2 linked regions of the Nordella sp. HKS 07 genome follow. The main gene of each other region encodes a partner of the protein of the gene in region 2 in a complex. Links are inferred from orthologs where the notes say so. Each region holds a gene or a part of one and is shown on either strand. Other genes may lie near its edges. The genes, in order: hfq and G5V57_RS04265.

What was found.
Region 1: the proteins of G5V57_RS04265 (region 2) and hfq are in contact, whole or in part, in a crystal structure (PDB 3VU3), measured with the Escherichia coli proteins. The link is inferred for Nordella sp. HKS 07 from one-to-one orthologs.

Annotation. Positions count from the first base shown.
Region 1 is NZ_CP049258.1:6,058,373-6,071,977, forward strand. The notes cover bases 931-3,764. They hold hfq (RNA chaperone Hfq), read left to right. Parts: upstream 931-2,141; coding sequence 2,142-2,387; downstream 2,388-3,764. Other genes in these bases: G5V57_RS28515 (PleD family two-component system response regulator), read left to right, coding at 931-1,781; hflX (GTPase HflX), read left to right, coding at 2,462-3,764; mazG (nucleoside triphosphate pyrophosphohydrolase), read right to left, coding at 3,754-3,764. Outside these bases: G5V57_RS28510 (response regulator), read left to right, coding at 22-417; more of G5V57_RS28515, read left to right, coding at 414-930; more of hflX, read left to right, coding at 3,765-3,769; more of mazG, read right to left, coding at 3,765-4,569; G5V57_RS28535 (DMT family transporter), read left to right, coding at 4,696-5,580; G5V57_RS28540 (shikimate kinase), read right to left, coding at 5,567-6,097; G5V57_RS28545 (TfoX/Sxy family protein), read left to right, coding at 6,202-6,573; G5V57_RS28550 (DMT family transporter), read right to left, coding at 6,570-7,475; G5V57_RS28555 (Lrp/AsnC family transcriptional regulator), read left to right, coding at 7,575-8,036; G5V57_RS28560 (serine hydrolase), read left to right, coding at 8,051-9,040; G5V57_RS28565 (GNAT family N-acetyltransferase), read left to right, coding at 9,085-9,555; G5V57_RS28570 (VOC family protein), read left to right, coding at 9,552-11,096; G5V57_RS28575 (VOC family protein), read left to right, coding at 11,161-11,526; G5V57_RS28580 (hypothetical protein), read left to right, coding at 11,529-12,230; G5V57_RS28585 (MFS transporter), read right to left, coding at 12,240-13,352. UniProt on the Escherichia coli protein: RNA chaperone that binds small regulatory RNA (sRNAs) and mRNAs to facilitate mRNA translational regulation in response to envelope stress, environmental stress and changes in metabolite concentrations.
Region 2 is NZ_CP049258.1:870,469-887,697, reverse strand. The notes cover bases 6,502-9,487. They hold G5V57_RS04265 (catalase), read left to right. Parts: upstream 6,502-6,942; coding sequence 6,943-9,033; downstream 9,034-9,487. Other genes in these bases: G5V57_RS04260 (low affinity iron permease family protein), read right to left, coding at 9,120-9,487. In the rest of the region: G5V57_RS04290 (sodium:proton antiporter), read right to left, coding at 1-1,253; G5V57_RS04285 (acetyl-CoA acetyltransferase), read right to left, coding at 1,362-2,522; G5V57_RS04280 (glutamine synthetase family protein), read right to left, coding at 2,678-4,054; G5V57_RS04275 (aspartate aminotransferase family protein), read right to left, coding at 4,076-5,428; G5V57_RS04270 (D-amino-acid transaminase), read left to right, coding at 5,551-6,408; more of G5V57_RS04260, read right to left, coding at 9,488-9,605; G5V57_RS04255 (hypothetical protein), read left to right, coding at 9,748-10,455; G5V57_RS04250 (hypothetical protein), read right to left, coding at 10,766-10,951; G5V57_RS04245 (general stress protein), read right to left, coding at 11,631-12,212; G5V57_RS04240 (hypothetical protein), read right to left, coding at 12,239-12,673; G5V57_RS04235 (hypothetical protein), read left to right, coding at 13,082-13,333; betA (choline dehydrogenase), read right to left, coding at 13,474-15,129; G5V57_RS04225 (MurR/RpiR family transcriptional regulator), read right to left, coding at 15,213-16,088; G5V57_RS04220 (N-formylglutamate amidohydrolase), read left to right, coding at 16,169-16,966; G5V57_RS04215 (amino acid permease), read left to right, coding at 16,997-17,229.

The sequences.
Region 1 (13,605 bases), 5.2 Mb from region 2 along the record:
GAACGAGTGGGGACCGAGCAGATGCTCGCAACAAATCCAGCGCAGGCCAAAACCGTGCTGATCGTCGAGGATAACGAGCTCAATATGAAGCTCTTCAACGATCTGCTCGAAGCGCACGGCTATCGCGTCCTGCAAACGCGCGACGGCCTTTCGGCGCTCGAGATCGCCCGCCAGCACATGCCCGATCTCATCATCATGGACATTCAGCTGCCGGAAGTCTCCGGCATCGAGGTCACCAAATGGCTGAAGGAAGACGACGAGTTGCGCAAAATTCCGGTTATTGCGGTAACCGCCTTCGCCATGAAGGGAGATGAGGAAAAGATCCGCGAAGGCGGCTGTGAGGCCTATATCTCCAAGCCCATCTCCGTTATGAGCTTCCTCAAAACCGTGGACAGTTTCCTCAAGGGACCGCAATGACTGCCAGGGTCCTGGTCGTCGACGATATTCTTGCCAATGTGCGCCTGCTGGAGGCCAAGCTTTCGGCTGAGTATTTCGACGTCGTGACCGCCATGAACGGCGCCGACGCGCTCGATTCCGTGCAGCGGACCAAACCGGATATCGTGCTGCTCGACGTGATGATGCCCGGCATCGACGGCATCGAAGTGTGCCGGCAGATCAAGGGCGATGCGCAGACGCACCACATACCGGTGGTCATGGTCACCGCCCTCGACCAGCCGGAAGACCGGGTGAAGGGGCTCGAGGCTGGAGCCGACGATTTCCTGACCAAGCCGGTGAACGACCTGGCGCTGTTCTGCCGGGTAAAGAGCCTTGTCAGGCTCAAGATGCTCACCGACGAATTGCGCGCGCGCTCGCCCAATGGCGGGACCGTCAAGATGCTCGGCGGCGGCGACAGCATCGACTCCTCAAGGCCCGGCAGGATCCTGGTCATCGACAATCGCGCCAATACCGCCGAGCGCACCCGCCAGGCCCTCGTACCGCATCACGAAGTGACGGTGATCGACGATCCCCTGACCGCCGTCATGCACGCGGCGGAGTCACGCTACGAATTGATCATCATCAATCTCGACATGGACAGCGTCGATGGCCTGCGCTTGTGCTCGCAGCTCAAATCGCTTGAGCGGACACGCCAGACGCCGATCCTTATCGTCGTGGCGCCTGACGATCATCAACGCCTGCTGCGCGCCCTCGACATGGGTGTGAACGACTATCTGATCCGCCCCATCGACAGGCAGGAACTCCTGGCGCGCGCCAATACGCAGATCCGACGATGCCGCTACACTGATCAGCTGCGCTCGCATGTGCAGGCGACGATGGAAATGGCCGTCACCGATCCACTGACCGGCCTCTATAACCGCCGCTATATGGAGAACCAGACCACAGCGCTCGTCGAGCATGCGATCAATCGCGGCAAGGCGCTGTCGATCCTGGCGCTCGACGTCGATCACTTCAAGGCGGTGAACGACGAACACGGCCATCAGGCGGGCGACCGCGTTCTGCAGGAGATCGCCTCGCGCCTCAAGCAGTCGATCCGCAACATCGACATGGTCTGTCGCATCGGCGGTGAGGAATTCGTGATCGTGCTGCCCAATACCAGTGTCGATGTGGCCGCCAAGATCGCCGACCGCATGCGCCGCAGCGTCTCGGGCACCCCCTTCAATGTCGGCGCGCGCAACGGCCCCCTGACGGTGACCGTTTCGATCGGTGTCGCGGCCGTCGAAAGCACGTCGGACACGATGGACATCATCATCAAGCGCGCCGACGAGGCGCTCTACAGCGCCAAGCGCGCCGGCCGCAACCGGGTCAATTCGACCGCCGCCTGACTCACTCACATCAACTTAAAGCTTGAACTGAAAGCTCGGCGCGACAAGGCGCTGTCATCTACTTGATCTCCTGTGGCGCCAAGCTCGGGTCGGTGTAGATTCGTTCAGGATTATATTGCTACGCCGAAACATTATGGCGGAGAAATCTGTGCAGGAATGAAGGGATAGTAATGGACGCCCAACATTCGCCCGAATGTCCATAGACCAACGGCCTATTGAATCGTCGAGCGCGATTACGCAAATCAGCGGCAAGGATTTCCGTAGAGCCTGTTAACGAAATTGCGGTTTTGCACAAACTGCAACCGTGCTAGGCTCGGATTCCCTTGGCTGTGACCGAAAAAGAAGGGGACAAGATTTCATATGGCACAGGAAAAACCACAAAATCTGCAGGACACTTTTCTCAATCATGTCCGCAAGCAGAAGATCCCGGTGACGGTATTTCTCGTTAATGGGGTGAAATTGCAGGGTATTATCACCTGGTTCGATAATTTCTGCGTATTGTTACGTAGGGACGGTCTGTCCCAGCTCGTCTATAAGCATGCGATCTCCACGATCATGCCGGGCGGGCCGATCAGCCTGTTCGACGAGGAAGGCAAGGACGGGTGAAGCCCACCAGACGCAAGCATTCTTCCGGGCACGAAGTAAAATTCCAGATTGAAGGACCTCAGGCGACGCGCGCCATTGTCGTTCACATCGAACGCAAGGGTAGGACGGCGCCTGTGTCGGCCGATCGGGATGCCGCTTCGCGCCTGGAGGAGGCTGTTGGTCTGGCGCTCGCCATCGATCTCGAAATTGCGGGACAGCTTGTCGTCATTCTGCAGGAGCCGCGGCCGGCGACCCTGATCGGCACCGGCAAGGTCGAGGAGATCTCAGGCCTCGTCAAGGAAGCGGAAGCCGATCTCGTCATCGTCAACGGGATGCTGAGCCCGATACAGCAACGCAACCTGGAGAAGGCGTGGGGCGCCAAGGTCCTCGACCGTACCGGCCTCATTCTCGAGATCTTCGGGCGGCGCGCCCGCACCCGCGAAGGCCTGCTGCAGGTCGAGCTGGCGCATCTGCGCTATCAGAAGAGCCGGCTGGTCAGATCCTGGACCCATCTGGAACGCCAGCGCGGCGGCTTCGGCTTCCTGGGCGGCCCTGGCGAAACCCAGCTCGAAGCCGACCGGCGCCTGATTCAGGAGCGCATCTCCAGGCTCGAAAAGCAACTCGATACCGTCGTGAAGACGCGCGGCCTGCACCGCTCGGGCCGGGCTCGTGTGCCATATCCGGTCGTGGCGCTCGTCGGCTATACCAATGCCGGCAAGTCGACGCTTTTCAACACGCTGACCAATGCCGGCGTCCTCGCCAAGGACCTGCTGTTCGCGACCCTCGATCCCTCCATGCGCGCGATCTCGCTGCCACATGGACGCAAAGCCGTGCTCTCCGACACGGTCGGCTTCATTTCGGATCTGCCGACGCAGCTCATTGCCGCCTTCCGCGCCACGCTGGAAGAGGTGATCGAGGCCGCTGTGATCCTGCATGTGCGCGACATCAGCCATGCCGAAAGCGAGGCGCAGGCCGCCGATGTCTCCGCCATCCTGAGCGAGCTCGGCATCGCGGAGAACCGCCGCGACCACATCATCGAAGTGTGGAACAAGGTCGATCTTCTGGCCGAAGACAGCGCCGCCATGCGCCGCGCCCAGGCGCAGCGTCAGCAGAACTGCGTCGTCGTCTCGGCTCTGACGGGCGAGGGCCTCGCCGAACTGCGCGCGCTCATCGAAATGAAGCTCGGCAAGGATCTCAGCCTCTATGAGGCGGTCCTCGATCCCGCCGACGGTCAGGGCCAGGCCTGGTTCTACGACAAGGGCGAGGTTCTGGGCCGCGAGCAACTGGAGGACGGCAGCGTCGTCCTCACCGTTCGTCTTAGCACGGACAAAGCCGAGATCGCCGCCAACCGCTTCAAATACCGCCTGCGCAATACCAGCCGGCTCGATCACGCGGCCGAGTGATCGCGCTCGCGCTCGATCCGCTTGGCGTCATCCCACAGCGCATCCATCTCCTCGAGGGTCGACTGCCCGGGCGAGGAGCCGCGCCCGGCCAGTTCCTGCTCGATATGGCGGAAGCGGCGGAGAAACTTCTCATTGGCGGCGCGCAAGGCGGCCTCCGGATCGATGTCGAGATGGCGGCCCAGATTGGCCATGGCGAAGAGCAGGTCACCATATTCCGCCTCCTGGGCGTCGCGCGCCGTCTCCTGCTTGAGCTCGGCGATCTCCTCGTTCATCTTGTCATAGACGAAGTCGATCGAGGGCCAGTCGAACCCGACCTTGGCCGCCTTGGCTTGCAGCTTCACCGCGCGCGTCATGGCGGGCAGGCCCACCGGCACGCCGTCCAGCACGCCCTTTGGGCCGCCGGCCGTTTTCTCGCGCGCCTTCATCTCCTCCCAAAACCCCTTGGCCAGTTTCGCCGAGCGCGCTTCCTCGTCACCGAAGACATGCGGATGGCGACGGATCATTTTGCGGCAGATCGCCTCGACGACATCGTCGAAGCTGAAGCTCTTTTCCTCGGCGGCGAGCTGGGCATGATAGACGACCTGCAGCAGGAGATCGCCGAGCTCCTCGCAGAGATCGGCCTTGTCGCCACGCGTTATGGCATCGGCAACCTCATAGGCCTCTTCGATCGTGTAAGGCGCGATCGTGGAGAAATCCTGTTCGAGATCCCACGGACAGCCGGTACCGGGCGTGCGCAGCGCCTTCATGATGGCGCGGAGCGTGGCGAGCTGGCGGGGATCGAGATCGGCGGGATTGGTCATGCGGAAACGACTGCTCTGATGGCGCAAAGGGGGATCGCCGCAAAGTAGGAAGGTCCCGTCGCATCCTCAAGCGGTTTCTCAACTATCGTCCGCCTGCTATAGCGCCTCGATCGAGCGGGTGATTTCTTGCTGATTTCCGAGACATTGGCGATTGGGGCGGCCTTCTGCATCGCGGTCAGCGGCATGCTGATCGCGGAGCTGAAGGGACGTGTTGGCGTCTTCCGCCTGGCGCGCTGGCAGATGCTGGCCGCGCTCATCATGACGGGCGCGGTCTCCCTTTTCCTGGGTGGGTGGCGAACACTCGGCCTGCCGCAACTGGGCCTGCTGGCGGCATCGAGCCTGTTCGGCATCATCATCGCGAGCACCACCTATTTCGCCGCCATCTACAAGGCGGGCCCGCGCAACACGGCGCTGCTGTTCTCGCTGACCTCGCCTTTCGCCTTGACGCTCGGTTATGTTTTTCTCGGCGAAACGATTTCGAGACTGCAGGGACTGGGCGTCGCTCTGGTGCTGGCCGGCATCGTTATGGCGATCGGCTCGCCGGGGCGGGGGACGGCGCGCGTGCCATCCGCGCACGTGCCCTGGGCAGGCATCGCGCTCGGCGTCGTCACGGCCCTGGGGCAGGCCATGGGCAGCTTGCTGGCGCGCCCGGCCATGGCCGCCGGCGTCGAGCCTTTCACCGCCATGGCGGTGCGCTCGGGTCTGGCCGCATTGGTGTTCGTCGCCCTCACAGTCCTGCCCTTCACGGCCATCATTCGTCCCCATCAGCTCTCCTATCGTGATCTAAGCCTCGGGATCGGATCCGCGTTTTTCGGCACATTCCTCGGAATGTCATTGCTGATGGCGGCGCTCGCCTATGGCAATGTCGGCATCGTCTCGACCTTATCCTCCATGACGCCGGTGGTGATCCTGCCCATGGTGTGGGCCCGGACACGCGTCGCGCCGCCGGCCACCGCCTGGATCGGCGCGATGCTGGCCGTCGCGGGAACAGGCTTCATCAGTCTGTCGTGAGCGCGCCGACGATTTCGGCAGCCGCCTCGTCGGGCGTCCGCGTGGCCGTGTCGATGGTGATGGCGGGCTCGGGCATGCGCGCCATGGAGGAGACGAAGACATCCCTGTATTGGTGCAGCATTTCAAGCGAACGCATCTTGTCGAAGCGGGAGCGGTCGGGCGTGTCGATCCGACGTTCCTGCTCGGTTTCGGGCAAAACGAGCGCCACGAAGATCACTCTTCCGCCCAGAGCCTCGATCTCGGCCCGTACACGTTGCGGAAAGTCCACGGCGACGGTCGCTTCCGGAGCAAAGGTGAATATCAAAGAGCGCCCAGTGCGCGCCGCGGCCCGCATGACATCGAGCCACATGCTTTCCCGTAGGCGCACGAATTCCGGCGAACCGAAAGGAAAGACTGCGCCCACGGCATCGACGATCAGATGATTGTGGAAGACCGCGAAACCGGTGCGCTCGGCGAGCGCCCGCCCCACCGTCAATTTTCCCGATGCCGGTTGTCCGTAGATGAAAACAAGTTGCATGAGACGATAATAGTGGCGCGCTGACAGGATTTCCATCGCCGATTGGCAATTGATCCTGCTTTCGCTAGCGTGGGTCTCACGTGATAGCACCGAGGTGCCCCCCAATGACCGAAGACGATGTCATTGCAGATCTGCGCGCGACACTGCCGAAGGCCGGCAAGATCCGCGAAGTCAGGATGTTCGGTGGCACCGGCTTCATGCTCGATGGCAACATGGTCGCCGGCACGTTCAAGAAGGGACTTCTCCTGCGTGTCGGCCCGGACCGTCTGGCGCAGGCTTTGCAGGTCACGGGCGCGCGACAAATGGAGATGGGGGGCCGGCTGATGGAAGGATATGTCTATATCGATCCCAATGCGCTGGACAGGAAGGCCGTCCAGGCCGCACTTCGTCTCGCCGTTGTTTTCGTCGGCACCTTGCCGCCCAAGGCTGAGAAAACAAAAAAGGCGGCCAGGAAACCCGGGACGCGCAGCCGCTAACTTCCGCCGTTGCGCTTGAGCAAGACCGGGAGCACCATGCCCGCCGTCATGATCAGCATCGCCAGGAATTGCAGCAGGCTCGGCACTTCGCCGAGCACGATCATGCCGGTAAAGGCCGTCGCGACCGGTACGCAGGGCAGGAAGAGCGACGCGATCTGCGGCCCGAGCTGGCGCACGGCATAGGTATAGAGAAAGATGGCTGCCGCGCCGGCGAGGAAACCCTGGATGACGATTTGCGTGACGATCTCGACGTTGGACGCCAAGGCGAACCCGTTCGGCACCAGGATGTGGAGCACAGGCAACGGCAGGCAGGACAGCAACGCGATGGCCGCCGTGGCGGTGACGGAATCGACGCCCCACCGCCGCACCAGGATGGCATAGGCGGAGAACATGATCCCCGAGCCTGCGAATAGGAGATCGCCGAACAGCACGTCCGGCATTCCTGATATGGAAGGCAGGATGAACAGGAGGAGGCCGCCGATGATCAAGGCGGTGCCGATTGCTCGGCCACGCGTGATCCTCTCGTTGAAGGCGACGCGCGCGAAGAGGAAGGAGAAGAACACGATCGAGGCCGGACACAGGGCCGCGGCATGCGTGGCCGGCGCATAGGTCAACCCCCAATTGATGATCATCGGATAGGGAAGCCCGACCAGGAGAGCGAGGGCAAGCGCACGACGCCAGCCGAGCGCCCTGAGCCGCGCTATTCCGATCCACCAGACAATCGGCAGGAAGACGGCGCCGGCGCCGGCGAAGCGCAGGCTGGCGATGTCGATGGCCGTCAGATGGGCGCGCAGGCTGAAGCGCGCGGCGACGAATTGCACCGCGGTGATGATGATCATCGTAAGCCCCGCGAGGAGGGCCAGTCGAATATTCGGCGCCTGCGCCACCTGACTCGATTGCATGGCGCAGGCTATTGCGGCGAAGGGCGCGATTAAATACGCTGTTTTGCTCCAAAGTGCGTGATTGTCACGCAAGCTACCCCTGGTTACCGCGGATTTCACATGGCCGATCTCGACACGATAGACCGCAATCTCTTGCGTTTGCTTCAGGAGGATGGGCGGCGTACGACGCTCGATCTCGCCGCGCGCGTCGGCCTGTCGCCGACTGGCACGAGTCAGCGGGTCAAGCGGTTGTTCCGCGACGGTTTCATAACCGCGGTGAGGGCCGTGCTCGACCCCCGCAAGATCGGACGTGGAACCATCGTCTTCATCCAGGTCAGGCTCGACCAGACGGCGCCGCATGTCTTCGACAAATTTGCCGAGGCCGTGGCCAACGCGCCTGAGGTCCTCGAATGCCACATGGTCGTCGGCGGCTTCGACTACCTCGTCAAAGCGCGGATCGCCGACATGGCGGTGTTCCAGGATTTCCTGCAGCGTGTCATTCTTCCCCTGCCAGGGGTGAGGGAAACCCACACCTATACCTCTGTCGCCGACGTCAAGCCCGACGCGCTGCTGCCGATCTGAATTCTGGGATGATCATGAAAGATGAAATCGAGGCGCTGATGAGCGCGGCAGGAGTGCCGGGATTCTCCATGCTCGTCCTGACCGAAGGAAGAGAGGATGTCGTCACCTCCGGCGTGGCGAGCATGTCGACCGCCGAGCCCGTCACATCGCAAACACTGTTCCAGGCAGCCTCGCTCAGCAAACCGGTCGTCGCCCTTGCTGCGCTTCAGCTGGCAGACAGCGGTGTGCTCGATCTCGACAAACCGCTCTCGCATATCGTTGCGCCTATGGTCCCTGGCGATCCGCTTGGCGCTGCGATCACCGCGCGCCACATCTTGTCACATTGCACGGGCCTGCCCAATTGGCGGTGCGACGAATGTCCCTTGCGCAGCTATTTCCCACCCGGATCCCGCTTCAGCTATTCCGGCGAGGGCTTCGTGTATCTCCAGAGCGCGCTCGAGCACCTGACGCGAGAACCGCTCAATACTCTCGTCAGGCGACTCGTTTTCGATCCTCTTGACATGCGCCAGTCCAGCTTCGTCTGGCGCCCGGATTTTGCAGCGCGCGTGGCTGACGCACATGAGGCGGAGACGGTCCTGGACCGGTTCATGCCGCGTGAGGCGAATGCGGCCTATTCGCTGCTGACGACTGCCCCGGATTACGGAAGGTTCCTCGCCGCCAGCCTCCACGGCAGCTTGTTGACACAAGGGATGGCGCGTCAATGGATGACGCCGGGGCCGCAAGTCCCCCTGAAACGTACGGAAGCCTTGGAAAGGGAGATGCAGACGCTCGAGGAGGGCGTGGCCTGGGGCTTAGGGTGGGGCCTTGATACACAGGCCGGCGGCTTCTTTCATTGGGGTGCTAACCCCGGCGCCAGGGCATTCGCCATGGGAATACCGGCACGACGAAGCGCGTTCGTGATGTTCATGAATGGAGACAATGGATTGAGCCTCGTTCCGCCTATCATTCAATCGGTCTTGCCGGGCGAGCATGCGGCACTGTCATGGCTGGGGCTCGCGTCATGAGCATCGCCGCAGAGTTGCCGTCAGTTGCCGGGAGTATATGAAGCATGGACACGGTAAGTTTGCGTCCGGCACGGCAAGGAGATGGCGAAGCGCTGTTCGATATCACGCGGCGCTCCGTCGCGGCGCTGGCCCGGGATCACTATTCGCCGGAACAGATCGCCAGCTGGATGGGTGATCGCAGCCCGGCTTACTACGAAGACCTGATATCGCGCGGACAGGTTGTCGTGGCCGAGTACAAGGGAAAGATCATGGGCTTTGTCGATTCCGAGCCCGGCGAGGTAACCCGCCTGTTTCTGCTGCCGGGCGTGGCCGGTTCGGGGCTTGGCGCGCGGCTGCTCGATATCGGTATCGAAAATGCCCGCAAGGGACATACGGGGCCGATCAAGGTCGAATCCACCATCAATGCGGAAGGCTTCTACCGGCGCCACGGCTTCCGTACGATTGAACGCGGCTATTTCTCCCACGGGCTCGGCTGCGATCCCATCGAGATCGTTCATATGGAGCTGAGCCCGTGACCACCGGACTCCACCACATCACGCTCATCACCCGCAAGGTGCAGGCCAATGTCGATTTTTATGTCGGCTTCCTGGGGATGCGGCTCGTCAAGCGCACCGGCGGTTATGAGGATGCGACCCAGCTTCACCTCTTTTATGGCGACCGCTCAGGCTCGCCCGGCTCGCTGATCACCTTCCTGGTCTGGGAGGATGGCGCCCAGGGCCGGGCCGGCCATGGCCAGGTCGGCGAGGTGGCTCTGGCGATCGATCCTATGAGCCTCGGCTTCTGGCTCGAGCGCGCCTTGCGCTTCCATGTCACGGCGTCGGGACCGACAACGGAATTCGGCGAGACGAGCTTACGCCTGCGCGATCCCGACGGCGTCACGGTGAAACTGGTCGGCGCTGCTCTGTCGGCGAACGATCCATGGGCAACGCCGGACATTCCGGCCGAGCATGCGATCCGTCGCATCAGAGGCGCCACGATCCTGTCGGAGGCGCCCGAAGAGACCGCCTCCTTCATCAGTCGCCATTTCGGATGGCGCCGCCAGGCCCGCGACGGTGCTGTCGAACGCCTCATCTCGCAAGCGGACGATGTGATCGACATCCGCGACGCGCATGGCTTCTGGCCGGGCCTGCCGGGAACCGGCATCGCCGATCACGTTGCCTTGCGCAGTCCCGATGTGGCGAGCCTGCGCCAGGTGGAGCAGGGCCTTGCCCGGCTCAATTCCAGCCCGACCACAGTGCATGACCGCAATTATTTCATCTCGCTCTATGTGCGCGAGCCCGCCGGCACCTTGCTCGAACTCGCGACCGACGGACCGGGCTTCACCATCGACGAGCCGGTCGAAAACCTGGGAGAGCGGCTCTTCTTGCCGCCACAGGAGAGGGAGCGGGCCCGCGACCTCGAAACCATGCTGCCGCAATTTTCGCTCCCGGGAGAAGCACGGGTAATCTATCGCGATCTGCCGTTCATCCATCGCTTCAGCGCCCCCGAGGCTCCCGACGGAAGCACGATAGTGCTGCTGCATGGTACGGGCGGCAACGAAGCCGATCTGATGCCGCTGGCCCGCCGCATCGCCCCGCAAGCGACGCTGCTGGGGGTGCGGGGCCGCAGCACGGAGGAGGGCATTTTGCGCTGGTTCCGGCGGCTTACGCCCACTTCATTCGATCAGGCCGACATCCGCTTCGAGGCCGCAGCCTTTGCGGTCTTCATCGACGAAGCGGTCAAGGCCTATGGCCTGGCGGCGGACAAGCTGACTTTCCTTGGTTATTCCAATGGCGCCAATCTCCTGGCGGCCATGATGCTGCTGCATCCCGGACAGGTGAAGCGCGCGATATTGCTGCGCCCGGTCATGGTACTCGACCAGGCCCCCCGGGCCGATCTCTCGCAACTCCGTACACTGATGGTTTCGGGAAGCGCCGATCCCTATCGCGCTCTGGCGCCCCCCTTGGAGCAGGCCTTGCGGGGAGGCGGTGCCGATCTGGAGGCGCGGATCATCGAAGCGGGCCATGAGTTGACCGATGGCGATCGCGAGCTCGCCACCGCCTGGTTCTCCCGATAAACAGGATGACAGACGGATTGTCCTGCCGCATCATGCGGGATTGCAACAAGGGGGAGGCACGCACATGGCCAAGGTGACGGGTATTGGGGGGCTGTTCTTCCGGGCGCGCGATCCGACGGCGCTGGCGGCCTGGTATGAAACACATCTCGGCATCGGCAACATCCAGACGACGGTGTGGCGACAGGAGGCGGGCACCACCATCTTCGGGCCATTTGCCGCCGACACCACTTATTTTGGCAGGCCCAAACAGCAATGGATGGTCAACTTCCGCGTCGATGATCTCGATCGCATGATGGCTCAGCTCAAGGCGGCCGGCATCGCTATCGAGACGCGTGCCGAATGGGATTCCGAAGTGGGGCGCTTCTGCCGCATCCATGATCCGGAAGGCAACCCGATCGAGCTCTGGGAGCCAGCCGGACCGGCGAAATAGAGATGAAGCGGGAGGTGCTTCGACAAGCGGCGATCGGGGACAATATCGGCTGGTGCAGCGCTGTCTGCGCGGCGCATGGCTCGAACGAGATCGATAATTCGTATGCCTGGGTCAATCGCGCGCCGTCACCACGCTTTTACCCGAATGTGATCACGCGACTGCCGAAGGCCCAGGCGGCCGTGACGAAGATCGTGCACGCGCTGAGACAGAGGCCGGAGGTGGGAGAGTGGAGCATCAAGGACAGCTTCCGCGATCTCGATCTGGCATCTCTGGGGTTTGCGCCGGTGATCGAAGCGCAATGGTATGGCGGGCATCCCATTTGGCGAGGTTCGACGAAGGAGCGCCCGTGGGAGTGTATAAACACGCTGCGGGACTTGGCGCGCTGGGCTGGGGCCTGGGGCGAGGGCGTCGCCAGCCATCCCTTCAAGAACACTCTACTGGCCGATGAACGCATACGCTTCTGGCGGTTTTGCCGGGGCGGTCAGATCGCGGCCGGAGGAATCTCTTACGCCTCAGGCAGTGCCATAGGCCTTTCAAACTGGTTTTCCGGAGGCGATGAAACGGTCTTCACGCTCGGTTTGACCGACGCCATCGCTGACGCCTATCCCGGTCTGCCTATCGTATTCTGGAGCGCGGAAAGGGAAGCCGGCCTCGAAGAACTCGGCCTGAAGCCGCTGGGCGGTCTTCGCGTGTGGGCGGGCTGAGATCTCGCCTCAGACCCGCCGTCTCTCCGCCATCAGAAACACCGCCAGGACACAGCAGAGCAGGCCAAGGACTAATGGCAGCCCCTGATGTCCGATCAGTTGCATCGCCAGTCCTGTCGCGGGCGAGCCCACAATGCCGCCGATGCCCCATACGAACGCGAAGGCCGCGTTACCGGCGATCAGCGCTTGGCCGCTGAAACGCTCGCCGAGTTGGATCAGCGACATGGTGTAGATCCCGAACGAGACCCCGCCCCAGACGAAAACGAGTGGCCAGATAAGCCACGCGTTGAAGGCCGTCGCCAGCAACAGGCAGCCGGCCAGCGAAACCAGGACACAGAAGAACATGGTCCGCGTCGAGCCCACTTGTTCGGCCACCCGTCCGAGCAAGATCTGCAGCACGGCATTGCCTGCGACGAAACAGGTGATGAGCGAGGCGATGCGCTGCTCGGTGCTGCCGAGTGCCGCGCCATAGACCGCGAACAGGGAAATAAGGACCTGCTCGAAGGCGGCTGCGGCGAAAACCGCGAATAACAGGAGCGGAGCCAGTGCGAAGAAGCCGCCGACCGATGTAGCCTCGCCATCATGCGGCATCTTTGGCAGGCGCGGCACGACCGCAAGCACGATCAGGCCGCAGAGAATCAAGGCCGCGATGCCGATCATGAAGGGCGGCCAACCTTGCGTGCCGACCAGGCCGAGCGACAGCGGGCCGATGGCGAAGCCGCCCGAAACGATCGACGAATAGAGGCCCATGATGCGGCCCCGTCGTGACGCGGGCGTGATCGAGATCAGCCAGGTTTCGCTGATCACGTAAAGCGGATTGGCGAAGAAGCCGAGCAGGAAGCGCAGCGGCATCCAGGCCCAGACGTCCTGCGTCCCGGCAATCGCGAGCAGGGTGAGCGCGGCCAGGAGCGAACACAGGAGCGCAAGCCGCGCCCCGCCCACGCGCCGCACCAGCGCCGGAATGAAGGGCGCCGATACAATGAAACCCAAGGGCGTCATCGCCGCCGACAAACCGATCAGGCCGGGCGTCGTCCCCAGCCGCTCCAAGATGAAGCTGAGCAGCGGATAGGTCAGCCCCTGCGCCACGGCGAACACCGTGACGGTCGCGATGATGCCCGCCATCGCGGCCCATGGGATCCGATCCTCTCCCGGTGATGTCGACCGGCAATTTCCGGCACGCCAGAAGGGCTTGGCGATCTCCACCTCGACCTCCCGTTTCGTCAGACCGATATCGTCGATCAAATGGGGAGCGGCCTTCGACATTTTTTCAAGTTCCGCGCGAAAGCGTTTCCGTTTGCCCCAGGCCGCGACAAGGCTTCGCAGGGCCGCCAGATTGTAGCGCCGACGCGACATCTCCGCCGGACCCACCGGGGGA
Region 2 (17,229 bases):
CCCAGCTCGAAGAAGACCAGATAGGTCGGCGCATTATCGAGGAAGGCCGACAGCATGCCGGTCAGCCAGAAATAGGCGGCGGTGTTGGGTGAGCCATCGGCGCTGCTGACCAGCGCGACGAGTGGCGCGAAGACGCCGTTCTGGCCCGCCTTCAGCATGGCGAGCACCGGGATGATGGTGATGAAGATCCCGGCGAAGAGCTTGGCCACTTCCTTGATCGGTTCCCAGGAAAAGGCATTGGCTTCGCGATCCGCCTTGGGCGTCACCGCGAGGGAGACAAACGTCACGGTAATCATCACGAGGTCGCGCAGGATGTTCGCGATCTCGGCATCGACGCCGAGAATGCGGACGGTGCCGAGCGAGGCGGAGGCGCTGAGCAGGATCGCGCCGATGATGACGCCGAGCAGGACGATGTTGAGGCCGCCCGACAGGCGCAAACGCTCGTCGTCAGGGGTGGGATCAGGCTTCGAATGGCCGTCCTGGCGATAGATGATGCTGTCGAGAATGAAGAACATCACCAGAAGGACGGCGACCAGGAACAGCGTTTCGAGAAAGAGATGCTCGGTGGTCCAGAAGAAATCGACGCCGCGCAGGAACCCCAGGAACAGAGGCGGGTCACCGAGCGGGGTGAGCGAGCCGCCGATATTCGCGACGAGGAAGATGAAGAAGATGACGACATGCGCATTGCGCTTGCGGTCGTCATTGGCGCGCAGCAGCGGGCGGATCATCACCATGGCAGCACCTGTCGTGCCGGTGAAGCTCGCCAGCGCCGAGCCTATGGCCAGAAGCCCGGTATTGACGGCGGGCGAGCCATGGAGATTCCCGCGCAGCACGATGCCGCCGGCGACCGTGAAGAGCGCGAGCAGGAGCAGGATGAACGGAATATATTCGAGAACGATCGCATGACCGATTGCCGCGGTGGCGGTCGCCGAATCGAAGAGGGTGAAGAGGGGCAGGAGGACGAGGGCGGCCCAGAACGCCGCGATCTTGCCCTGGTGATGTTCCCAGAAATCATGGGCCAGCAGAGGAAGCAGCGCGATCGACAGCAGGATGCCGAGAAAGGGCACCGCCCAGGGCAGCAGTAATTCGGCGCCGTTGAGTTCCGCCGCTTGGGCCTGTGCCGGCCAGAGGAGAGGGAGGAGGAGCGCTATCGCAGGAAGCGCGCGCCGAATACCCTCGCCCCGCGATGCCGGGAGAGGGAAGGGGCCCGACGCGAAGCGACGGGAAGGGTGAGGGGCCTTGCTGAACGGCATTTCGAAACAGACCTTTTCGTTTGGTTCAGCGAATGCCGACCGTGCGTGCAATAAAACTGTGTTCAAGGGGTCCCCTCCCTCTCCCCGCTCACGCGGGGCGAGGGACTTTTACCTCAACCGCTCGAGGATCGAAACATAATTGGCGACCGCGGCGCCACCCATGTTGAAGATCCCCGCCAGTTTCGCGTCCTTCACCTGCATGCCCTCGGCCTTGCCCTCGAGCTGCAATGCCGCCATCACATGCATCGATACGCCGGTGGCGCCGATCGGATGTCCTTTGGATTTGAGGCCGCCCGAGGGATTGACCGGCAGCTTGCCGTCCTTCTGCGTCCAGCCCTCGGCGATGGCGCGCGCACCCTGGCCTCTGGGGGCGAGGCCCATGGCCTCGTATTCGAGGAGCTCGGCGATGGTGAAGCAATCATGTGTCTCGACGAAGGATAGGTCGGCAAGGGACGTGCCGGCGCGCTCATGCGCTTTGCGCCAGGCGACTTCGCAGCCCTCGAAATTGACGATGTCGCGCGCGGACATCGGCAGATAGTCCTGGACATGGGCGAGGCCGCGCAGATGCACGGCCTTGGGAAAGCGCAAGGCAGTTTCCGTGTCGCACATCACGATGGCCGCGGCGCCGTCTGAAACCAGCGAGCAGTCGGTGCGCCGCAAAGGTCCGGCGACGATGGGGTTCTTGTCCGACACCGTATTGCAGAATTCGACCGAGAGCTCCTTGCGCAATTGCGCGTAAGGATTGGCGACGCCGTTCTTGTGGTTCTTGGCGGCAATGCGGGCGAGCGCTTCCGACTGGTCGCCATAACGCTGAAAATAAAGTTCGGCGATGCGCCCGAATATGCCGGCGAAGCCGCCCGGCGTGTCGCCTTCCTCGGCCCGATAGGAGGCATTGAGCAGGATGTCGCCGATCTGATCGCCGGGCGCCACGGTCATCTTCTCCGCCCCCACCACCAGCACGAAACGGGCGGCGCGCGCGGCGATCGAGGTGTCGGCGGCATGGATGGCGGCGGAACCGGTGGCGCAGGCGTTCTCCACCCGCGTCGCCGGTTTGAAGCGCAGGTCCGGCGATGCATTCAGCGCGAAGGCGGCCGGGAAAGACTGCTTCTCGAAACCGCCGAAATTGCCGACATAAATGGCGTCGATGTCCTTAGGTGAAATGCCGGCATCGGCGATCGCTTGCGCAGCGATGCCGGCGATCAGGCTTTCGAGCGTTTCGGCTTCGAGCTTGCCGAATTTCGAATGCGCCCAGCCGATGATGGCGGTCATGGGTCAGCTCCCTGTATGAGTTAGCTGACCCATAACATAGAAGCCTTTCCCGTTCGGATGAAAACATCCGAACGGGATAAAAAGGCTCGATTACGCAAAAATAGGAGCGCTTCCTTATCGCAAAAGTCGAGCAACTTTTGCGGGAAGCGCTCTGGTCAAATAGTTCTGAGATACCACTCGTAATCGCGCGCCGTCGGCTCGGCGAAGAAGCGATCGGCTTCGACCTCTTTCAGCGTACAGAATGTGTCGACGAAGTCCTTGCCGAAATACTCCTTGAGGATCGAGGCGCGCCAGAAGGCGTCGATCGCCTCGAACCAGTTGCCGGGAATATATTTGGCCCGCTTCTCATAGCCGTTGCCGGTGACGGGAGCGCCCGGATCGAGCTTCTCGGCGATGCCATGATGCATGCCGGCGAGGATGGCGGCCATCACCAGATAGGGATTGGCGTCGGCGCCCGCGGGGCGGTGCTCGATATGGCAGGTCTCGGGCGCGCCCGCCGGGATGCGCAGCGAGACGGTGCGGTTGTTGACGCCCCAGCTCGCCGATACCGGCGCATAGGAGTTGCGGCGGAAGCGGCGATAGGAATTGGCGTTGGGGGCGAAGATCAGCATGGATTCGGCCATCGACGCCTTGAGTCCGCCCAGCGCATTGAGCAGCAACTCGTTCTCGGTCGGGTTTGCTGCGGCGAAGAGATTCTTGCCGGCCTCGTCGGCGAGACTGATATGAATATGCATGCCCGAGCCTGTCCACTCGGAATAGGGCTTCGCCATGAAGGTGGCGACAAGGCCATGCTTGTCGGCGACGGCCTTGATGAGCCGCTTCAGCATGATACCTTCATCGCAGGCCTTCAGCACGTCGTTGCGATGGCGCAGCACGATCTCCATCTGGCCCGGCGCATATTCCGAGATCAGCGTCTTGGCCGGCAGGCCCTGGATGTCGGCATAGGCGTAGAGGTCGTGGAAGAAGGGCGCGAAATCGTCGAGATCCTGCAGGTGATAGGCCTGGTAGTGCTGCGGGCGCGCGCCGTTGGTGAGCGCCTTGGGCGCCCTGGGCGTGCCGGCGAAGGCCGATTCACGATCCATCAGGAAGAATTCGACCTCGACCGCGCCGACCGGCGTCATGTTGAATTCGGAGAAGCGCCCGACGATCTTTTCAAGGGCATTGCGCGGATCGGCATAATGGGGAAAGCCGTCGAGGTCATGCGCGGCGCCGATATATTGCGCCGCCGGCTGGGTGGCCCAGGGAATGGTCGTCATGCTGCCGGGTACAGGCCACAGCAGCAGGTCGCGGTCGCCTTCATCGAAGACGAGACCGGTCTCCGGCACATCCTGGCCGGTGGCGTCGAGAACAAGCGCCGAGATCGGCAGGAAGCGGCCGTCGCGCCAGCCCGGCACCAATTCGTCGCGGCGCAGGATCTTGCCGCGCTGGATACCGCACAGATCGGTCCAGATCAGATGAAAGCTTTCGATCCCGGGATTGGCGTCGAGAAAGCTCTGAGCTTCACTCTGGCGCTGCGGGGTGATGACGGTCATGATTCAAGGGCTCCCATCCGGTCAGACGAGTTCGGCAAGGCATTGGTCGAGGCCGTTGATCAGGCTCTCGACATGCGCTTCCGTCGTCGCGGGGCATATCAACATCATATTATGGAACGGCGTGATCAACACGCCGCGGTTCAGAAGATAGTGATGAATGGCCATGTCGATCGGGCGGTGGATGATACGGCCCGCTTCGCCGCCATTACGCGGTCTGTCCGGGCTGCACATGAATTCCACGCGAGCGCCGACGCGCACGACATGCCATGGTGCCCCATATTTGATGATGACATTCGCGATACCTCTTTCGAGCCTTCTGGCGAGCTCGATCAGAGGGGCGAAAGCCTCCCGGGTGAAATAGGTTTCGAGCATGGTGCGCATGAGCGCTACCTGCAGCTTCGAGCCTGAGAGCGTGGTGCCGATGCCGGAGCGGCCCGGCTCGCGATGTTCGAGATAGTTGCTGATGCGCAGCGCGGTCTCCGCCGAGAAGCCGTAGACGGCCGCGGGCACGCCGCCGGCGATCGGCTTGCCGAGCACGATGGCGTCGGGTTCGAGGCCATGGACGCCCGAATAACCGCCGGGGCCGGAGGACATGCAATGCGTCTCGTCCATCACCAGCAGCGTGCCGGTGCGCCGCGTGATCCGGCGCAAGGCGTCATGGAAACCCTCATCGGGCAGCACCATGCCGATATTGGTCATCAAAGGCTCGGCCAGCACGCAGGCGACATCGCCAGGCGCCAGCGCCGCCTCGAGGGCCGGTAAGTCGTTGAACTCGACGACCTTGGTGAATTGGGTGATGTCGCGCGGCTCGCCGATCAAGGCCGGATCGGCGACTTCTCTGCCGTTTTCGAGGCCGACAAAGGTTTCGTCCACAGAACCATGATAGCAGCCGTTGAAGACGAGGATTTTCTTGCGCCCGGTGATGGCGCGGCACCAGCGCAACACCGCGCGGTTGGCATCCGACGCGGTCGCCGTCACCTGCCAGGCGGGCAAGCCGAAGCGCTCGGCGAGGAGGCGCCCGACGATTGGCGCATCGGGTGAGGGCAGCATGGTGGTGAAGCCGTCGAGGCTTGCCTGGCGCAAGGTTTCGGCCAGCGCCTTGGGGCTGTGGCCGAACATGGCGCCGGTATCGCCCAGGCAGAAATCGACATAGAAGTTGCCGTCGGCATCGGTCAGATCGACGCCCGAGGCTTTTTCGATGAACAAGGGAAAAGGCGTGCCCCAGTCGATCATCCAATGCATCGGCACGCCGCGCAGCCAATATTTGGAGGATTCGTCCGACAAGGTCCTGGATTTCGGGTTGCGCTGCAGAAAATGGGCTTTTTCACGCGTCAGCATCGCCTCGACCGAGGCGTCCGTGATCCGGGAGGCCATGATATCCTTTACGGTAGTTGAGCCGGCACTTACCTAGCCGGGCCAGGGGGGAGGCACAACCCCCATGGATTTCTGCTCCAGAATCTGGTTTGACAGCGCTTCACGTCACAAGGGAAAATCCAATGAGCCGCGTCGTCTATGTGAATGGAAGCTATGTCCCTGAAAATGAAGGGAAAGTCTCAATTTTCGATCGCGGCTTCCTGTTCGCCGACGGCATCTATGAAGTGACGGCCGTGATCAACGGCAGGCTCGTCGATTATGAGCCGCATGCCGAGCGGCTGGAGCGCTCGCTCAACGAGATCCGCATGGCCTGGCCGTGCAGCAAGGCGGAACTTCGCCAGATGCATGAGGAGCTCATCAAGCGCAACAAGCTCGATGAGGGCATCATCTATATGCAGGTGACGCGCGGCGCCGCCGACCGCGATTTCAAGTTTCCGAAGGAGGCGAAGTCGACGCTCGTTGCTTTCACGCAGGAGCAGAAGCTGCTCGAAAACCCGTATGCGCCGGCGGGCGTCAAGGTCGTCACCATTCCCGATATCCGCTGGGCGCGGCGCGACATCAAGTCGGTGATGCTGCTGGCGCCGGTGCTCGGCAAGCAGAAGGCTTATGAAGAGGGTGCTTTCGAGGCCTGGATGGTCGAGGACGGCAAGATCACCGAAGGCACGTCGTCGAACGCCTATATCGTGAAAGACGGCAAGGTCATCACCAGGCCTCTGTCCAACAGCATCCTCGCCGGCTGCACGCGCCGTTCGTTGTTCCGCCTCGCCAAGGAGCACGGCGTCACCATCGAGGAGCGTTTGTTCACGCCGGACGAAGCCTATGCGGCGGACGAAGCTTTCCTCACCAGCGCTTCCAATTTCGTGCTGCCGATTGTCGAGATCGACGGCAAACGCGTCGGCGGCGGCCAGCCGGGCCCGGTGGTGCGCAAATTGCGCGACATCTATCTCGACGAGGCGCGCAGGCAGGCGGGGCTGAAGTAAGGCGCGGACGTTACCAGAGATACTTTCCTCAACTAGCGCCGCATACAGCCACGGGGCGCTTGGCTTTTATCTGCCCGGTTTGCGACCATCCACCCGGATCAAGGACAATGTCGCTGTTTCGCGACATGGAAGAATCCTCACGCTGAGCGCTCGCTTGCCTTTGCGCGCCGGCCTGGTCCTTGACAGTTCGGGGAACGATCTCCTGAGCGGATGCTCCCCCCGGAAGGGCAGGGGTTCCAAAAGTATAGCGACGCACCTCAACGCTTCTGCCTTATTCCCCATCGAACGCGCTTGAGCCGACCCGCACCCACGGACGCCGGAGGGGGAGGCGCGCAAAGTAATGGCGAACCATTCGGAACCAACACCCTTCCCCGTCATTGTCCTGACGATGTGCGGAGGGCTTCTGCAAGAGGACTGACGCGTGAATGCGACGATCCGACTGCAAAAGGAAGATCGCGGCGCAAAGCCCCAGCCTAATCGCATCCAACAGGTTCAACGAATTTCGCCCCCTCGGGCTCACAGCAGGAGACTCATATGAAATCGTCACGTGCGACAGGCTCGACTGGGGAAGTCGGTTCCGGCGGGGAACTCCATCAAAAGAGCGAGAAGACCGGTGATCGACTGACGACCAATCAGGGCATTACGATCTCAGACAACCAGAACTCCCTTAGAGTAGGTAGCCGCGGTCCCGCATTGCTCGAAGATTTCATGCTGCGGGAGAAAATCACGCACTTTGATCATGAGCGTATCCCCGAGCGGATCGTCCATGCGAGAGGGTCCGGGGCGCATGGCTATTTCGAGCTGACGAAGTCGCTTCGCCATCTCACCAAGGCAGGATTCTTGCAGAATACGGCCAAACAAACTGAGGTTTTCGTGCGATTTTCAACAGTCGCCGGTGGTGCGGGATCAGTGGATCTCCCACGCGACGTCCGCGGCTTCGCCGTCAAGTTTTATACCGACGAAGGAAATTTCGATCTCGTCGGCAATAACATTCCCGTCTTCTTTATCCAGGATGCGGTGAAATTTCCCGATCTGGTCCATTCCGTGAAGATGGAACCGGATCGCGGCTTTCCGCAGAACGCATCGGCGCATGACACCTTCTGGGATTTCGTGTCCCTGATGCCGGAAAGCATGCATATGCTGATGTGGGTGATGTCGGATCGCGCGATCCCCCGCTCGCTCAGAATGATTGAGGGCTTTGGCGTGAACACTTTCCGCTTCGTGAACGCTGAAGGCGACTCCAACTTCGTGAAATTCCACTGGCGCCCTGTCCTGGGCGCGGCTTCGGTGCTTTGGGACGAGGCTGTCAAGATCAATGGAGCGGATCAGGATTTCCACCGGCGTGATTTGTGGAAGGCCATAGACAGCGGGAACTTCCCCGAGTTCGAATTTGGCGTGCAAATTATCGATGAGGCAACGGCCGCCGGTCTGGACTTTGACATTCTCGACGCCACCAAGCTCATTCCTGAGGAGGTCGTGCCGCTGCAGATCGTCGGAAAAATGGTGCTAAATCGGAACCCGGACAATTTCTTTGCGGAGACAGAACAGGTCGCCTTCCATCCGGCCAATATCGTGCCGGGCATCGAGTTCTCGGATGACCCGCTTTTGCAGGGTCGCCTGTTTTCGTATCTCGATACGCAGCTTTCTCGGCTTGGCGGGGCGAATTTCCACGAAATACCCGTAAATCGGCCGCGCTGCCCGATGCGGAACTTCCAGCGCGACGGCATGCGCCGCATCGACGTCCCCAAGGGCCGCGTGGCCTATGAACCGAACAGCCTTGACCCCGATAGTCCCCGCGAAAGCGGTACAGGCTTCGCCACTCATCCTGAGGGCGATTTCGGCCCTCGAAAGATCCGGGAACGATCCGAAACCTTCAAAGACCACTACAGCCAGGCGCGGATGTTTTTCAACTCCATGTCAGAGCCCGAGCAGCGGCATATTGTGAGCGCCTTCGCGTTCGAGCTTGGAAAAGTGGAAACACCGGCCATTCGCAAGCGGATGCTCGGCCATCTGGCCATTATCGACAAGGCGCTTTGCGGCGGTGTGAGCAAGGCGCTTGGAACGACTGAGATTGATCCAATCAAGCCCGCCCTTGAACCGCGCGATCTCGCCCCTTCACCTGCGTTGAGCATAATCAAGAAGGCGCCAGCGACTCTTCGTGGAAGAAAGATTGGTGTCCTTCTCTCGAACGGCATCGACGGCTCTCTGGTCAAGCAATTCCGGAAGGCGATTGAGGCGGAAGGCGCGGAAATGGCCGTCGTCTGCCCAAAAATTGGCGGCGTCCTCCTGGCGGACAAGGCCAAGCTGCCGGCGGATCACGCGCTGTCGGGCGCCCCCTCGGTCATCTTCGACGCGGTCGCAGTTTTCACAAGCGACGATGGTGCAAGGGAACTCGCCGAGGAGGCCTCTGCCATCGATTGGGTACGGGACGCATTTGGCCACTTGAAGGTCATTGGGTTCAACGGTCCATCCGCAGAGCTGCTGAATAAGGCTGGCCTGTCGGGGATGTTTGATGAGGGCATTGTCAAGCTGGATGACAAGAAGGCCGATTTCCTAACCTTCATAAACGCTGCAAAACAGCAGCGGATCTGGGAGCGAGAGCCGAAGATCCGAAGCCCTGGATAAGGCAGTGCCGGCCGGGCTGCGGTTCCCCCGTGCCGGCGCTCGGCGCCCCCCTCTTCGGCAGGACGCTGAGAAGTTCGCGGGAGTTACTACGCGTGCAAAGTCCGTTTCGTCTTCGCTCCATTTTTCTTCGCGGATCGCGCGGCATGCCCACCGGGGCGGCGTTTACGCGTTTGCACCGCATGTTCGTCCTTTCGCGCCTCGTCGGCGATGGTCGCAAACTTCACTCTGAGGTCCGCCAGTTCCTCGTTGGTCAAGCACTCCAGATCAATCATCGAGTTCTTGGCGCCAGTCAATGCTCTGATAATTTCATCGAGCTTGATCTGCGTGGCCAAGCCGTCGCGGTTTTGGCTGTTCTGAATGACGAAGACCATCAGGAATGTAACGATGGTTGTCCCTGTATTCACCACCAGCTGCCAGGCGTCCGAATAACTGAAGAGCGGGCCGCACGCCACCCAAGTGACTAAGACAGTCAAAGCCAATCCAAAGGCAACCGGGCTGCCAGCCGCCCAGGCGACTTTATTGGCAAATGTGGCGAAAAGGTCTCCTGACGATGCTTTGGAGTTTCTCTTCATAGCCTGCCTCCTATTACGCCCACTCCTGCGATAGGCAGGCGTCCATCAATATTTTCTGCCCCACTAAGTTCCCTTCATGAGCTCAGGAACTTAGTTGCCCTCAAACGCTTTGCTCAATCGAACCCCCAAGGAGATTAGGCAAATGAGTAAAGTCGAACGCCCGGAAGCGCTTGCTCAGTTCGCAGAGTCGGCGCGACGTGGGGAGCAAGACGGAGTTGCCGGCCTCACGGCAACGGAGGCCACGACACCCCTCTCGACAAATCCGAAGGACAAGGACGATGCGGCAACGCGCATCCTGGCAGAGGGAGCAACCGGAAAGGACTTCCACTCGGAGGATGCTGTAGCACGGGTTCCAGATCGTATTCTCGAAAGTCAGGGCAAATCGAACGCCGTGTCAGAGGAAACCCAGGAAGCCGTCCAAGGCGACGATGCCCCCTATGACGCAACTCAAGATCCTCGCACTGGTAGGCCGCCTACACCGTTGGACGCCCAGCGCCTGGCACGCGACCATGAGCTGGATCGGCTATCCGCCGCGCTGACGCCCGAGGAAGAAGCCGACGAAGAAGATGCCGAGCCCCTGGAGGATGAGGCGGAAGAAGATTTCACAAGCGTCAGTGAAGACGATGAAGAGCTGGGAGATGAGGACATGGAGGATAGCGAGACCCAATTTGTCCAAGCTCCTGCCCGAATGGTTGCACCCCGCTCAGAAGAGGGATCGCCCTCGGACGACGAGGACTTTCCCGAACAAAGCGCGCTGCGAGATTCGGCGCGCGAGGACACTGAAGAGGACGCCGAACATGACGGGAGAATTAACATCGACGCTCCGCGCGCCGGCCATGGCAAGCGGTGATTCTGACGAGACCATAGAAGCGCTCACCATAGCCGACCGCTCTTATCCAAAAAGAGTCTTGAGCCGGGAAATCGGTTAGCCATCCTGCCTGCGTTGCCTTTTTCGACGGCTCCTTTGAACCTCTTGCGGTCCCTGCCATCGACCGCCGACTGAATGCGACGTCCGGTAGAACCCCGCTCTTCTGGCTCACGCCGGTAGTGCGACGACGTGGGGGCATTTGCGAACCTCAGAAGCTTGGGATTCGTCGACCGTGCAGAAACAAAAAGAGCCCCTTCGTTTAAAGGGGCTCCGTTGCAACGCATGACTTGTTCTAGCCGCTCGGAGTGCGGTCGTCTTCTTCATACTCAGGACGTATAGGTGTCGGATTCTGCTGCTGCTGCTGCTGCTGCTGACCGGGGTTCTTTGCTCCGCCGCCCTGCTGCTCCTGGCCGGGCCGCTGCCCCGGATTCCCTTGCTGTTGCTGGTTCTGATCACGGTTGTCTTTATTGGGATTCATGGAGTGCTCCTGTCTAGAGGGTTAGCTACTGGAAACCCTTCATGGGCCGGATGGTTCCTCCCGACCAAACAGGTCTCTGCAATTCCCTGTTCGCTTGCTGATTGTCTTTCTTCCCGCTGCGGATCCCCAGCGTCTATTGAGCCTCAAGCTTCGCTTCTTTGCGGTCCGCCCTGGACGAGTCCAGATGGTCTTCCGCTGATAGCCTTGCGCTTTCCTTCGCAAATCGCCGCATGGATCAAATAAAGCTCCGCTATCAGTCCGTCGTGAGCAAGGGCAAGCTTCCTCGCGCGCGTGATCTGCTTGTCCAGTCGGGCTGATTCAAGGGCGAGCTGCTTGCGACCATGCTCCTCCGCGCATCTTATCATTCGGACGAACTCCTTACATTGTAGCACTTCCGCGTCTTTCTCCAGCGCCCCAAGCTCGCTTGAGGTCTTATCTTGGTCTGCCGCGCCGTGCCTTGGCTCTTATCTTCACACTTATCTATCGAGCGTGACCGCCAGGGGGGTTAATGACCGCAATGTCCGCGTCAAAGGGCCCGCTCCAGATCGACTGAGGGCGGGCCCAAGAGGATAAGACTAGGTGATTAACCAGGGGGTCAATGCCATGGCGGCAGAAAGGTTCCACACCGCCTGGAATTAATTTGCCTCGGACTCGACCGGGCTACCCGCCGGAAAGCCCGTTACAAGGGCCTTCTGATGCGTTCGATCTCAGCTTCGGTAAGCTTGTAGGGAGGAGCATCCGGATCATAGGATTTCCAGCCCGCCTTCCTGTAGTCGTCGCCCAAAGTGACAGGGTCCAACGGTTCATGCCTGTCAAGGATCATCCGCACTTTCTCAGCCCGATCGTCGTCGGTTTTCACGGAAAGCAAAGTTCCGCCCCGCCGTATCGCCTCCGAATAAACATGGGCCTGGTCTTCCGGGACGCCTGCTTCTACAAGCGCGCCCACGACACCACCGGCCGCACCGCCTGCTAGCGCACCAGCCGCGGTCGACGCCAGCCAACCGGCAGCCACTATCGGACCGACGCCAGGGATGGCCAGAAGGCCAAGACCAGCGAGAAGTCCTGCGCCCCCGCCAATAACCGCTCCGAGCCCGGCTCCCGCTGCCGTCTTGGAAGCGTCATCTCTGTCGTCGTACTTGGCGCTGACATTGCGATTAGCAAGCAAGCTTATTTGCGACGAGGGGATGCCACCCGCCTCAAGGTCCCCCACCGCTCTCTGAGCGCGCTCGTAATTGTCATATATTTTTGTTACGGTCTGCATTGAACATTTTCCTTATGTGAGATTCATTAGTTCGAGACGACATTGCCTTTGTAATCGACGGCAACTTTTGAGGCCTTTCCATCTATCGTCGCCGTGCCGCGCCAAATGCCCTTGTCATCTTTCGTCAACATCGACACGTCCGTGTAGCCGGCGGCAAGCGCGCGATCTTGCGCCTGTCCTTCCGTGAAGCTGTTTGCTCCTTCCAGCGGCGCGCCCTCATCGACCGCAGCGGCCGTGAATACGCCCGATTTGCAATTGTCCATGAACACGGACTTGCCGATCATGCTATCGGCGGGCGCGCCTTTGCCGTTCACACGCATCCATGCTGCGTAGCGGGTTGCCTCGGCGCCGTTCAAAGTGCCATCGTTGTTCGCATCCGCCTGCTTCCACATTGTATTGCATTCCTCATCCGTCGCCGCAAAAGCCGGAACGGAGAAGACAAGGCAGGCGGTCGCCGCCAAGAGAAAAGCTTTCATATGATTGCCTCAGCTGTTGAAGGTTTCTCGCTTAAACAGCGAGTACGTGACTAAATGCTTTCAGTCGCGCTTAGTTCCTCTTTGGACGACCAGTTCTCCAATGCTTCTTCAGGAAGTTCGCCGCGCGAAAGCCGATCTGAGAGAGATGAATGACTCTAAACGCAACGGCCCGGGATAACCCAATAGAAACCGGAGGCGCCTCGACCGTATGGAACTGCTGTGAATGATTGCTTCGTTACTTGGAACTTAGTGCGTCTTGCGGACTTGACGACCTGCTTTTCGGGTCGCAGTCATTGCGGCGCCGTCGGAGCCCTACAATCAGCGTGCAGATGGCTTGCGGATCTCATCGAATTTAAAACGGAGCGTGGTCCCGAATGAACGAGGCGCCCACAGATGAAACCGGCAATTGAAAGGAGGCTTGATCACATGCACAATAGTCTACTTGACACTAATGAGCATCAATTACTCAACGCGGTACTCGCGCAAGTGTGTCGTGACCTGCAGGTCACCGACGACGCGACGCGGTCAAAGCTGCGGGACCACATCCTTGTTCTCGCCGATCATGGTGTGAGAGACTTTGAGACGCTGCGCAACTACGCCGCGCGGCCGCGGATCAACCGGTTTTCGATGGTCGATCCGGCCTAGTCCTAGGGGATGTGCTCAGGTCGGCACTCGTTCGTTCGAACAGTACCCCTTCGCGATGCCAGATCATTTGATTGCGAATGCGGTCCCCCTTCCGGAATGCTAATAGTGCCGTGCTGCGACGCATGGGGAGCAGCGAGAGACTACCTCTGACTTGTCTTCCAATTAGGATTGATCCACGGCTCCTGATTGGAGGCGGGGAGCGGCTCGCGGCCGAGAATGTGATCGGAGGCCTTCTCGCCGATCAGAATCGACGGCGCATTGAGATTGCCGTTGGTGATCTGGGGCATGATCGATGAATCGGCGACGCGCAAGGCGTCGATGCCGATGACGCGGCATTCGGGATCGACCACCGCCATTGGATCGCCCGCATCGCCCATGCGGCAGGTGCCGCAAGGGTGGAAAGCGCTTTCGCAGTGATCGCGGATGAAGCCGTCGAGCTCGGCGTCGCTTTTGAGATTCGCGCCTGGCTGGATCTCGCGGCCCTTGTAGGGCTTCAGCGCCTCCTGCTCGAAGATTTCGCGCGTCAGCCGCATGGCGGCGCGGAACTCCGTCCAATCGTCGGGATGCGACATGTAGTTGAACCTGATGGTGGGCGCTCCCTTAGGATCCGCCGATGTCGCCTTCACGAAGCCGCGCGACTTGGATCGCATTGGCCCGACATGGACCTGGAAGGAATGGCCCTTGGCGGCGGCCTTGCCGTCATAGCGGATGGCGATCGGCAGGAAGTGATATTCGATGTCGGGATATTCGACGCCGGCGCGTGAGCGGATGAAGCCGCAGCTCTCGAAATGATTGGTGGCGCCGAGGCCGGTCTTGAACAGCAGCCATTCGAGACCGATGAGGCCCTTCGAAAAGAGATTGAGGCTCGGCAGCAGGGAGACGGGCTTCAGCGATTCCATCTGAAAATAGACTTCGAGATGGTCCTGCAGATTCTGGCCGACGCCCGGCAGCGCGTGCACTGGCGTGACGCCGATCGACTGGAGATGCGCCGGATCGCCGATGCCGGAGATCTGCAGGAGCTTCGGGGAATTGATCGAGCTCGCCGCCAGGATCACCTCGCGGCGCGCCTCCGCCCGCAGGATCTCGCCGCCGCGCTCATATTCGACACCGGTGGCGCGCTTGCCCTCGAGCAGGATGCGGCGCGCGAACGCGCGGGCGACGAGCTTCACATTGGTTCGCTTGAGAGCGGGGCGCAAATAGGCATTGGCGGTGGACCAGCGCCGGCCCTGCCAGATGGTCCGCTCCATGGCGCCGAAGCCTTCCTGCTGGCGGCCATTATAGTCTTCGGTGACGGGGTAGCCCGCTTGCCGGCCCGCTTCGACGAACGCCTGATAGAGCGGATTCTTGCGGACGCCGCGCGTGACATGGAGCGGCCCGTCGGTGCCGCGCCAGCCTTCCTCGCCGCCATGCGAAGCTTCGAGCCGCTTGTAATAGGGCAGCACATGGCGGTGACCCCAACCCTCGGCGCCCATCTCCTCCCAGGTGTCGAAGTCGCGGGCGTGTCCGCGCACATAGACCATGCCGTTGATCGAGGAAGAGCCGCCGATCACCTTGCCGCGTGGTGTCACCAGACGGCGCCCGCCCAAAGCCGGCTCGGGCTCGGCGATGAAGCCCCAGTCATAGGTCTGCATGTTCATCGGATAGGATAGCGCCGACGGCATCTGAATCAGCGGGCCCATGTCGGTGCCGCCATATTCGAGCACCAGCACGCTGTGCCGTCCGTCTTCCGACAGGCGATAGGCCATGGCCGATCCGGCCGAGCCCGACCCGATGATGATGAAGTCGAACGACTCCATATGAACTTCCCCTTTTGGCGCTTATCCCTGCGCGCTCTTCTTGAGGGTAGTGGATCGCATAGCGGGCGGCCTTGCGCAATACGTCATGAATTGCGGCGTAAGCGGCCAGTTATGCCCTCGAGCTCGCGGATGCGCTGCTCGGTATCGGACCAGCGGCGGTCGACGATGTCGGCGATGAGCGCCTCGATCATGAAAAGTGTCGCGACGTTCGAATCCCAGCCCGAGGGCGCCTCGATACGCAAGGGAAAGGAGTGCGCGGCGATGCTGGCGATCGGCGACATCCATTGATCGGTGAACAGAACGATCCTGATCCTGCGCTGATGCGCGAGATTGGCGAGTTCGGCCAGCCTCGGGTCATAGCGGCGCACGTCGAAGGCAATGAGAACATCGCCGCGATCCATATTGAGCACATATTGCGGCCAGGACGCTGGCAGCGCCGGCATCAGCGTCACGCCGGGGCGGATCATATGCAGATGGGTATGGAAATACTCGGCGAGCGGCATGGTGATGCGCCCGCCGACAATATGGACGGCATGGCCCAGGTCGGCGATGAAGTCGGCAATATGGTCGAAGCTCCGGTGATCGACGAGCTTGAGGGAGCCGCGCAAATTCTCCATCACCGCATCGGCGAAGCGGTTGAGCACATGGGCTTCGGGCGCGTCCTTCGACCAGCGCTGATGGCGCGCGATCGGGTCCTTCAACTGCGCCGATACTTCACCGCGCAAGGCGGCCTGGAATGCCGGAAAGCCCGTGAAGCCGAGTTTCTTGGCGAGTCGCAGAGCCGTTGGCGTCGATACCCGCGCCGCCTTGGCGAATTCGGTGATGCTGGAAAGTCCCGCCACCGGATAGTTGGCGAGCAGCGCATGGGCGAGCTTGTGTTCGGCGGGAGTCAGCGTCGGCGCGCCGAGCCTCAGGCGCTCGGCAACGGTTTCGGTCTTGTCGGTCTTGCGCGTGGTCATGGTTGCTCTTGTAACGAATTTGACAGGCGATAGCGATTCTGAAATGATCGTTCCAGGTGGGACAAGGAGAGTCGTTCTCCATGCGTGGGTTGCTTCGCCCCGACGAGGGCGATCCGGTCATTTCGATCAATGAGAACGGGCAATCGCCGGTCGTGCTCGTGTGCGAGCATGCCGGCAGGGTGATTCCGCAAGCGCTTGGAAATATGGGACTTTCGCCCGAAGACCTGACCCGCCATATCGCCTGGGATATCGGGGCGGAGGTAGTGGCGCGTAGGCTTTCCGAGACACTCGACGCGCCGCTTCTGCTGCAGCGCTATTCGCGGCTGGCCTATGATTGCAACCGGCCACCCGAATCACTCGATGCCATGCCGGTAAAGAGCGAGGCGACGCGGGTGCCTGGCAATGAGAATCTCACCCCCGATGCGCGGCTCGCCCGCATCCGCGATATCTATCGCCCCTTTCATGATGCGGTGTCGGAACTGCTCGACCGGCGCGCGAGCCAGAACATCACCTCTCTCATCGTGACGATGCACAGTTTCACCCCCGTCTACCGGGGAATAAGGCGCCATCTCGATCTCGGCGTCCTGCATGACCGCGACACCCGTCTGGCCGATCTGGTGCTCGGCCTCGCCGGCCGCATGAAGGATATCGTGGTGCGGCGTAACGAGCCTTATGGGCCGCAGGACGGCGTGTGCCACACGCTCAATCTGCATGGCGGCACCCGCGGGATCCACCATGTCATGCTGGAGATCCGCAATGATCTCATCGACCAGGAGGCCGGCCAGGCGCAATGGGCAGCGCGGCTTGCGAGCGTGTTGGAGCAGGCCGTTTCGATCATCTTCCCTTCGACAATAGTGAGGACGCGGTTGAGTACATAAAACCGAGGCGGGGGCATATCGGAGGATGCAATGAGACCCAAAGATTATTCAGATTCCGAGCATCATGAGGACGTGAAAGTTCTACACGGCATGGGCTATGCGCAGGAACTCACCCGCCGCATGGGGCCATTCCAGAATTTCGCGATCTCCTTCGCCATCATCTGCATCGTGGCAGGTGGCATCACCGCGTTTCCAGCCGCCCTCAGCGCCGGCGGCGGCGGCTCGATCGGCTATATCTGGCCGCTCGGCTCGCTGTTCGCCCT